3 regions of the Geobacillus sp. CAMR5420 genome follow, and region 1 is predicted to be linked to each of the others. Evidence: predicted binding sites of a transcription regulator. Region 1 holds the regulator's gene; each other region holds the start of a gene.
What was found. The regulator Rex, encoded in region 1, represses fermentation and respiration genes when NADH is low (regulators of the CRP and FNR family bind a similar motif). The targets are predictions, from matches to a motif close to TTGTGAAATATTTCACAA.
Positions count from the first base shown of each region.

Region 2: DI44_RS12370 (TIGR04053 family radical SAM/SPASM domain-containing protein) is a predicted target of Rex. The motif match lies at 1,921-1,938, and genes of this name have one in related genera.
Region 3: nsrR (nitric oxide-sensing transcriptional repressor NsrR) is a predicted target of Rex. The motif match lies at 1,977-1,994, and genes of this name have one in related genera.

Region 1 covers NZ_JHUS01000007.1:4,945-8,038, forward strand. Annotated here, with positions in the region: gene DI44_RS14815 (ABC-F family ATP-binding cassette domain-containing protein) at 1-576, opposite strand, end outside; gene moaC (cyclic pyranopterin monophosphate synthase MoaC) at 673-1,161, shown strand; gene DI44_RS14805 (redox-sensing transcriptional repressor Rex) at 1,177-1,818, shown strand; gene tatA (twin-arginine translocase TatA/TatE family subunit) at 1,836-1,988, shown strand; gene tatC (twin-arginine translocase subunit TatC) at 2,009-2,752, shown strand; gene DI44_RS14790 (YdiK family protein) at 2,936-3,094, opposite strand, start outside.
Region 2 covers NZ_JHUS01000020.1:30,457-33,550, forward strand. Annotated here, with positions in the region: gene DI44_RS12380 (hypothetical protein) at 1-1,134, shown strand, start outside; gene DI44_RS12375 (ATP-binding cassette domain-containing protein) at 1,150-1,791, shown strand; gene DI44_RS12370 (TIGR04053 family radical SAM/SPASM domain-containing protein) at 1,987-3,094, shown strand, end outside.
Region 3 covers NZ_JHUS01000039.1:13,461-16,554, reverse strand. Annotated here, with positions in the region: gene DI44_RS08080 (acyl-CoA dehydrogenase family protein) at 1-191, shown strand, start outside; gene speE (polyamine aminopropyltransferase) at 265-1,140, opposite strand; gene DI44_RS0117110 (hypothetical protein) at 1,170-1,364, opposite strand; gene nsrR (nitric oxide-sensing transcriptional repressor NsrR) at 1,468-1,911, opposite strand; gene hmpA (NO-inducible flavohemoprotein) at 2,083-3,094, shown strand, end outside.

The DNA.
Region 1 (3,094 bases):
GTCCAAAATCAATAAATCCGGCTTGGACAACAGCAATTTCCCAAGGGCAAGCCGCGTCCGCTGTCCGCCGCTTAACGACGAGACCGGCGTAGTTTTATAATCATATGAGGAAAACTGCAGCCCGTGCAAAACGGAGCGGATGTCGGCTTCGTATTGGTAGCCGCCTTGTTCTTTGTATTGTTCTTGCAGCTCGTCATACATTTTCAGCGTTTTTTCATAGCGAGCGGGATCGGCGAGTACGTCCGGGTCGCCGAGTTGCATGCTGAGTTCGGCGAGCTGTTTTTCGAGTCCTAGAAGCGGGGTGAATACCTCAAGCATTTCGTCCCAAATGGAACGCGGCGAGTCGAGCCCGCTGTTTTGCGCCAAATAGCCGATTTTGATATGGTTTGGTTTGATGATTTTGCCGCTGTCGAAAGAGAGTTCACCGGCGATGATTTTCAACAATGTCGATTTTCCCGCTCCGTTGCGGCCGACAAGGGCGATTCGGTCGCGGGACTGTATTTCTAGTTTTATATTCGATAAAATAAGGTCAGCACCGAAATATTTCGTGAGCCCGTGCACTTGCAAAATGATCATGTCCGTCACCTCGCGAATAGTTTAACGCAAGTCGCGAAAACGGTCAAAGACGAATGATGAAAAATCGTGTATAGTGTATAAATGGAGGAGATTGTATTGTCATCGTTCACTCATTTCAATGAACAAGGGCGCGCGAAAATGGTTGATATTACGCACAAAGAAGATACTGTGCGAGTGGCTGTGGCGCAAACGAGCGTGACTGTCAGCCGGGAAATTTACGAAAAAATGACGAGCAATGCGATCGAGAAAGGGGATGTGCTCGCCGTCGCTCAAGTGGCGGGGGTGATGGCGGCGAAGAAGACAGCTGACCTTATTCCAATGTGTCACCCGCTTATGTTAAAGGGTGTGGACATTGCTTTTGCTTGGGAAAACGATGGAGAAGCGCATAAGCTCGTCATCACGGCAACGGTGAAAACGAAAGGGAGCACAGGAGTGGAAATGGAAGCGCTGACGGCCGCTTCGGTCTGTGCGTTGACAGTGTACGATATGTGCAAGGCGCTTGATAAAGGAATGGTCATCGGTCCGACGTATTTGGTCGAAAAAACGGGCGGGAAGTCTGGCCATTACCGACGGAAAACCGATTAGCTAGGGGATGAGATCATGAGCAACGAACAACCGAAAATTCCGCAGGCAACCGCCAAACGGCTGCCGCTTTACTATCGGTTTTTGAAAAACTTGCACGCTTCCGGCAAGCAACGCGTCTCCTCTGCCGAGTTGAGCGAGGCGGTGAAAGTCGATCCGGCGACGATCCGCCGTGATTTCTCCTATTTTGGCGCGCTTGGCAAAAAGGGATACGGGTATAATGTCAATTATTTGTTGTCGTTTTTCCGCCGGACGCTTGAAGAGGATGAGGTGACCGAAGTCGCCTTGTTTGGCGTCGGCAATTTAGGCACCGCCTTTTTAAACTATAATTTTTCGAAAAACAACAATACGAAAATCGTGATGGCGTTTGATGTCGATGAGCGGAAAGTAGGGACGACAGTCGGCGGGGTGCCGGTCTATCATCTCGATGAGTTGGAGGAGCGGCTTCACGAAAACATCCCGGTCGCCATTTTAACCGTGCCGGCCGCCGCGGCTCAAGCGCTGACCGACCGCCTTGTCGCGCAAGGAATTAAAGGCATTTTAAACTTTACTCCGGCGCGGTTGAACGTGCCGAACCATATTCGCGTCCATCATATCGATTTAGCCATTGAGCTGCAGTCGCTCGTCTATTTTTTGAAAAACTATCCATCGCCATCGTAAAAAGGAGAGAAGAACACATGAAATATTTGTTGCTCGTTGCTGTGATTTTGTTGCTGTTTGGCACGAAAAAGCTGCCGGAATTAGGGCGGTCGTTCGGCCAGTCGCTTCGCGAGTTTAAAGACGCCACAAAAGGGCTCGCTGATGACGAAGAAACGAAAACCGACCGATGACAAGGCAGGATGGAGAAACAATGAATGACAAAGAAATGTCGGTGTATGAGCATCTGGGTGAACTGCGAAAACGGCTCATCATCGTGCTCATCTTTTTTGCTGCGGCGCTTGTCGTTAGTTTCTTTTTTGTCGATGATGTCATTTTGTATTTGCAGCGAACGGCCGAGGCGAAGCATTTGACCATGAACGCCTTCCGCCTCACCGATCCGATTAAAGTGTATTTTCAGTTTGCCTTTGTCATCGCGGCTGTACTGTCGGCTCCGGTGCTGTTGTATCAAATTTGGGCGTTTGTCAGCCCCGGTCTGTATGAAAAAGAGCGGAAAGTGACGTTAAGCTATATCCCGGCGTCGATCGTTCTTTTTTTAGCAGGCGTCAGCTTCGCTTATTTCGTCTTGTTTCCGTTTGTCGTTCGATTTATGAGCCGGCTGGCTGACCAACTAGGGGTTCAACAAATGATCGGCATTAATGAATATTTTCAGTTTTTGCTTCAGCTCGTGCTGCCGTTTGGCATCGTGTTTCAGCTGCCGATCGTCGTGTTGTTTTTCACCCGCTTAGGGCTTATTACGCCGCAGCTTCTTGTTCGCATCCGCAAGTATGCGTATTTAGCGCTGCTTATTTTAGCGGCGGTCATTACGCCGCCGGATGTGCTGTCGCAAGTGATCGTCATGATTCCGCTCACCATTTTGTATGAAGGAAGCATTTGGGTGGCGCGCATCGGCTATCGGAAAGCGCAGCGAGCAGTCGAGCAGGAAGGCAATGAGTGAGGCGGGACGAAAAACATTGAGAGGAAAGCGAGCAAGGCCGGGCCAAACGAAGGGGCTGTCTCAAAAGCCGCAAAACAGGGCTTTGAGGCCGGCCTCTTGTTTTTTTGTTTCCATTTTCACGATATGATCGCCGTCATGGGATTGATGTTCTGGTCCCTTCCCGCGCGAATCACGGGAAGGGGGTCAGCGTTTTGAGGCGAAAAGAAGGCGAAGGGCGGTGCCGAAATCAAAGGCAGCGAGCGCCGCTAAAGCGATGGTGGAGACGTTCCAAACCGTTTCATGAGCACTTTCGATGGCCAAATACGTAAACAGCAAGCCTAAGACGAAATACGGAAGCGAAAA
Region 2 (3,094 bases), on a different contig from region 1:
GTGAGCCTCGTTTTGTCAATCGGCGCCCCTTCTTTTGCTGGCTGGAGTCCGTTTAGTAGGCTGAATGCTTCTCTAAGCGAAACGCAAATATTGCAAAAATTTATAAACAGTCCCATTTTAGCGTTGGTGTTGCATTTAGCTTTGCTTGTTTTCAGTGTCAGCTGTATTCACCTTGTTTTGGCCATCCTTTATGTAAAGTGGAAAAACAAGGACATTGTCGTGTTTGTTGCGGTGTTCATATGGGTGTATGGCGTAGTGTCATTTAAACTTCTTTCTCCTCATTCCCTGTTTAATTTGTGCCATTACTTGATTTTGCATTCGGGGGTTGCTCAGTTCAGCAATATATGGGGATCGTTTTCGGTGGTTATAGGATGGATGATCCTGCTCATATGGATTGTCAATCGACTGGATTTGAATGTGAAAGGGTACAATTGGAAATATACCGCTTTTATTGTCTTGGTTGTTCTAGCATTATGGTCTGGAATGCGAGAGAACGTGGGACAAACTGTTTGGGACCAGTTTCTTTTCATGTTTATAGGCGGTTCCAAACAAGCGTTTTATTTCAAGTCGTTTTTATGTTATTGGGTTCTTTATTTTGGGGTCATCTATTTGGTCCAATTGCATTTGCAGACGGAATTGTCGGAAATGGGGTATTACAAGTTAGTACGTTATCAGTCGATCAGCCGATGGTTTTGGGCGTGGTATCATAAGATCATGCTATACATTGGATTATATTTATTCGCTTTAGCATTGCTCGCTTTGTTCATTTTGTCGTTGAAACGTTTTTCTTTTGATTTCCATGTTTCTATTGACCGTTCAGTTACATTGCTTGATATGTTTTATCATTTTTTGGTCAACGGCTACCTTCAAGTTTCGTTTTATGTCCTATTTGTGTTTCTGATCTCTTGGCTGAGCAAAGAAACATTTTATAGTTTCGTAGGGATCGCTATACTTTCATTTTTTATGTTCCCGGGTTTTAATAACTGGGGGATTATTCCATCTGGATTGAATAGCATGGCGTATTTATTGACAAATGATTCGATTTACCGCATCAGCACCGTTCTATTCTTATGGAATGTTTTCGCCATTGTTTTCTTGCTGTATGTCTTTTCCAAACAAGATCTCGATTTCTAAAAAGGAGTGAGTAAGTTGCCGCATATCCTGTTAGATCAAGTCAGTAAATCATTTAAAGGAGCAACGATTTTTGAAAACGTGAATTTTGCAGTGGAAAAGGGGAAAATTTATGGAATTATTGGTCCTAACGGTTCAGGAAAGTCTGTCTTATTCAAACTCATATGTGGATTTCTATTCCCTAATCACGGTAGGGTGATCGTGGACGGGGAAGAGTTAGGGGTCAATAAACGATTTCCCAGTGATTTTGGAATTATCATTGATCGGCCTGGATATATAGCGGGAAAGACAGGGTTTGATAATCTAAAAGCATTGGCTCTCATTCGAAACAAAATCAGTGATGACAAAATAAAGCAAACGATGAGGTTGGTCGGTTTAGATCCAGAATCGACGCAAAAGGTCAAACATTACTCACTTGGAATGAAACAAAAGCTTGCTATTGCTCAAGCCATTATGGAGGATCAACAAACGCTTATTTTAGATGAACCATTCAATGCTTTAGATGCTGACAGCGTTGAAAATATCCGAAACTTGCTTCGGAAATTCAAGGAAGAAGGGAGGACGATTTTGCTCACTAGCCATAATCAAGAGGATATTGATGTTCTTTGTGATGAAGTGTACAGAATCAATCGTTTCAGACTTGAAAAAGTAAAAAAGTAGAACGCGATGTTATAAGCTCACATTCATATATAAATTGAAATAAAGGTCTCCTCCATTTTGGCTGACCACAGTTTCGGAGTTTCAGTTGAGCTAATCGAAAGATAAGATGGAATTAGCGTTGAGGTCTAAATGTGATCCATATCACATAACGCGCCTGAATGTTGCGGTACAATGGAGGCCAAGGAGGGGGCCGCCATGCGCGATTTTAATGAAAATCCGTTTATTGTGATTTGGGAATTGACGAGAGCTTGTCAACTCAAGTGCCTTCATTGCCGCGCCGAAGCGCAATACCATCGCGATCCGCGCGAGTTGACGTTTGAGGAAGGGAAAAAACTGATCGATGAGATTTACGAGATGGATCAGCCGATGCTCGTCTTTACGGGCGGCGATCCGCTCATGCGCCCGGATGTGTACGATTTAGCGAAATATGCGATCGATAAAGGATTGCGCGTGTCCATGACGCCGAGCGCGACGCCGAACGTGACGAAAGAGGCGATCCGCAAAGCAAAAGAGGTCGGCCTGTCGCGCTGGGCGTTTAGCCTTGACGGGCCAAACGCCGAGATTCACGACCATTTCCGCGGCGTGAGCGGCTCGTTTGATTTGACGATCCGTGCGATTCACTACTTGCATGAGCTCGACATTCCCGTGCAAATCAACACCGTCATTTCGCGATACAACGTTCATGTGCTTGACGAGATGGCGGCGTTGGTGGAGAAGCTGAAATGCGTCCTTTGGAGCGTCTTTTTCCTTGTGCCGACAGGCAGGGGAAAAGAGGAGGATATGATTTCCCCCATCGAGCATGAGCGGGTGTTCCGCTGGCTGTATGAGACGAGCAAGCGCGTCCCGTTTGACATCAAAACAACGGCGGGTCAGCATTACCGCCGCGTCGTGCTGCAGGCGAAAATGCGTGAAGGAAAAGCGGCAAAAGGCGGCATCCGTTACGAAGACGTGTTGAACAAAGGCTTAACCGGACAAGTCGACGGGCTCGGCCGCGCGCCGAAAGGAGTAAACGACGGCAACGGCTTTGTTTTTATCTCCCATATCGGCGATGTCTACCCAAGCGGGCTGCTGCCGGTGAAGGCAGGGAACGTCCGGGAAACGCCGCTGGCGGACATTTACCGACACTCGCCGATTTTCCAAGACTTGCGCAATCCGGACAAATATAAAGGAAAATGCGGCGTCTGCGAGTTCCGATATGTGTGCGGCGGCTCACGCTCGCGGGCGTACGCGGTGACGGGAGACTATTTGGAAAGCGAGCCGTATTGTGTTTACATTCCAAAGGCGCTGCGGACAAAAGAGCGAA
Region 3 (3,094 bases), on a different contig from region 1:
CCACCAATACCGCGCTTGAAGTCGTCGATTGGGCGATGCGCATTGTCGGCGGACAAAGCTTGTTTACTGACAATCCGCTTCAGCGGCATTACCGTGACGTCCGCGCTGGGCTCTACAACCCGCCTGCTGACGACTTGACGCTTCAATGGCTTGCTAAGCGGGCATTGTCTCACAACCCACCTGCTCCATAAAACAGAACGGATTCAAGCAACACGAAAAAGCTGTCCCTGCTTTGTGGGGGACAGCTTTTTTGATGCCAAGCGGTTATTCCACCTCAAGCGCCGAACGCAAAAATGCCGGCAACGCGAAACATTGGCGAAAGATCCCATCGTTCACATATTTCGTGTCATTTGGAATGGTAGTCTGCACCGGAAAATCGAGCGGCCGTTTCGAGCCGATCGTAAAGCTCCACAACCCTCCTGGATACGTCGGCACCACGGCGGTGTACACAAGCACATGCGGGAACAGTTCGCGAATATTGCGGTACGTCCGCTTCAAAATATCCAGATGGAAAATCGGCGACTGGCTTTGGCAGACCATCAGCCCATCCGCTTTCAACGCGCGATGGACGTTGGCGTAAAACTCCGGTGAAAACAAGGCTTCCGCCGGGCCGACTGGGTCGGACGAGTCGATCATAATGACGTCGTAGACGCTTTCCTTCCCTTGCACAAACTTGACGCCATCATCATAAACAAACCGCACGCGCGGATCCGATAAGTTGCCGGAGACGGCTGGCAAATGCTCTTTGCACGCCCGGACGACTTTTTCGTCGATTTCCACCATGTCGATGGCTTCAAGATGAGCGTATTTCGCCGTCTCACGAGCTGCGCCGCAGTCGCCGCCGCCGATGATGAGCACCCGCTTCGCTTCCGGATGAAACTGCAGCGGCACGTGCGAAATCATTTCGTTATAAATATGGCCGTCAATCGAGGTCGTTTGCACGACGCCATCGAGTACGAGCATGCGGCCAAAATCGTACGAATCCAAAATCATCACATGCTGGTACTCGGACGGCTCGGCAAAAATCACCTCTTTGATTCGATAGCTGATTTTTAAGTTGTCGCGATCATCTTCGGTGAGCCAAAGCTCTCCATTGTCCATATGCAAGTAAGGTGGCAAAGCGTTTCCTTCGTGTTTCATTGTGACCTCCTTTAGTCATGCAGATGTTTTCACACCTTTCTAATCTTAATATATTCTTCGTCTTGTGGCAAACAAAGGGGATGTGATCGGCCGGTGCCGGACGTATTCATCCCGCCGCCCATGTTTGACGACTGGTTTCGTTTTTCCAACTGATGATCGTTCTTGCCGCCACATCCCGCGCAAAGGCCGAGCGCCAAGGTGCCAATCGCCGCAAAGGCCGCCATCGGTTTCGCATCATCCCGCGTCTTCCTTCCGTAGAGCGATGCTTAGTGATCGTGTGCCTGCCAAACACCAAAAAACTCTCCAGCTTATAGCCAGAAAGTTTCCTCAACCGCGCCGCTCTTTCAATAAAGAACGAAGCGACGCTCGGTCTTCAAGCAAGTCGGCGAGCGTATACGCATCCAGCACACGCAAAAACGCCTCTAACGCCTCGTGAAGTGCGAAGCGAAGCCGACATACCGGCGTTAAGACGCACTCATTGCCGTGGGCGGCAAAACACTCGACAAGCGACAAGTTTTCCTCCGTTTCGCGAACAACCGCGCCGATGACAATCTCCGCGGGGCGTTTCGCAAGGCGGATTCCACCGTTGCGCCCACGGATCGTTTCAATGTAGCCGAGTTTGCCAAGCTCATAGACGATTTTGCTTAAATGATGCTCTGAAATGGAAAAGGCAGCGGCAATGTCTTTGATGTTCGTTTTTTCTTCTTCATCAAGCGCGCCTAAAAACAAGAGGACGCGCAAGGCGTATTCCGTATAGTTCGTCAACTGCATCGTGATTCACAACCTTTAAGCGACATTCTTGATCCCATTGTACCACACCTGATTCGAACGGAGAATTGTGAACAATTTATTAAAGATGTATTTGAAATATTGTTTTTTCGCAATGCTCATGGTTGAATAAAAGATGTATTAAAAATACATGTTTTACAAGGGGATGAAATCATGACAACGACAACGAAATTGCATCCAAAAACGATTGAAATTGTGAAATCAACGGTGCCTGTCTTGGAAACACATGGCGAACAAATTACGAAGCGGTTTTATGAACTCATGTTTTCCAATCATCCGGAACTGCTCCATATTTTCAACCACGCCAACCAAAAGCAAGGGCGGCAGCAACGCGCCTTGGCCGCAGCCGTGTATGCGGCAGCGCGCTATATCGACCAGCTTGATGCTATTTTGCCGGTTGTGCGGCAAATCGGCCATAAACACCGCAGCTTAGGAATCAAACCAGAACAATACCCGATCGTCGGAAAGCATTTGTTGCTGGCGATCAAAGACGTGCTCGGCGACGCCGCCACCGACGAAGTGATCACGGCTTGGGCGGAAGCATATGAAGCCATTGCGTCCGTTTTCATTCAAGTGGAAAAAGAGCTCTACGATGAGGCAGCGGCCAAACACGGAGGCTGGCGTGACTTTCGCCGATTTGTCGTCGTGAAAAAGGTGAAAGAAAGCGGCGTCATTACTTCGTTTTATTTGGAGCCGGAAGACGGCAAGGCCATCAGTGATTATTTGCCGGGTCAATACGTGAGCGTCAAACTGTCGATTCCGGGCGAGACGTATACGCATATTCGCCAATACAGCTTATCGGATGCACCTGGAAAAGGGTATTACCGCATCAGCGTCAAACGGGAAGCAGCTACAGCGGACAAGCCGGCCGGCATTGTTTCCAACTATTTGCATGATCATGTCCAAGAGGGCGACGTGCTCGAGCTTAGCGCTCCAGCCGGCGATTTTACGCTTGATTTGTCCAAAACGACGCCGGTTGTGTTCATCAGCGGCGGCGTCGGCATCACTCCGCTTTTGAGCATGGCGCATACGTTGGCCATCCGCCAACCGACCCGCCCAGCGGCGTTTTTGCATGCTGCTTTGAATGGCCGCGTGCACGCGTTTGATAAGGAGCTTCGGATGTTGGCGGAACGCCCGTCATTTTCTTACCGTATTTGTTACGAGT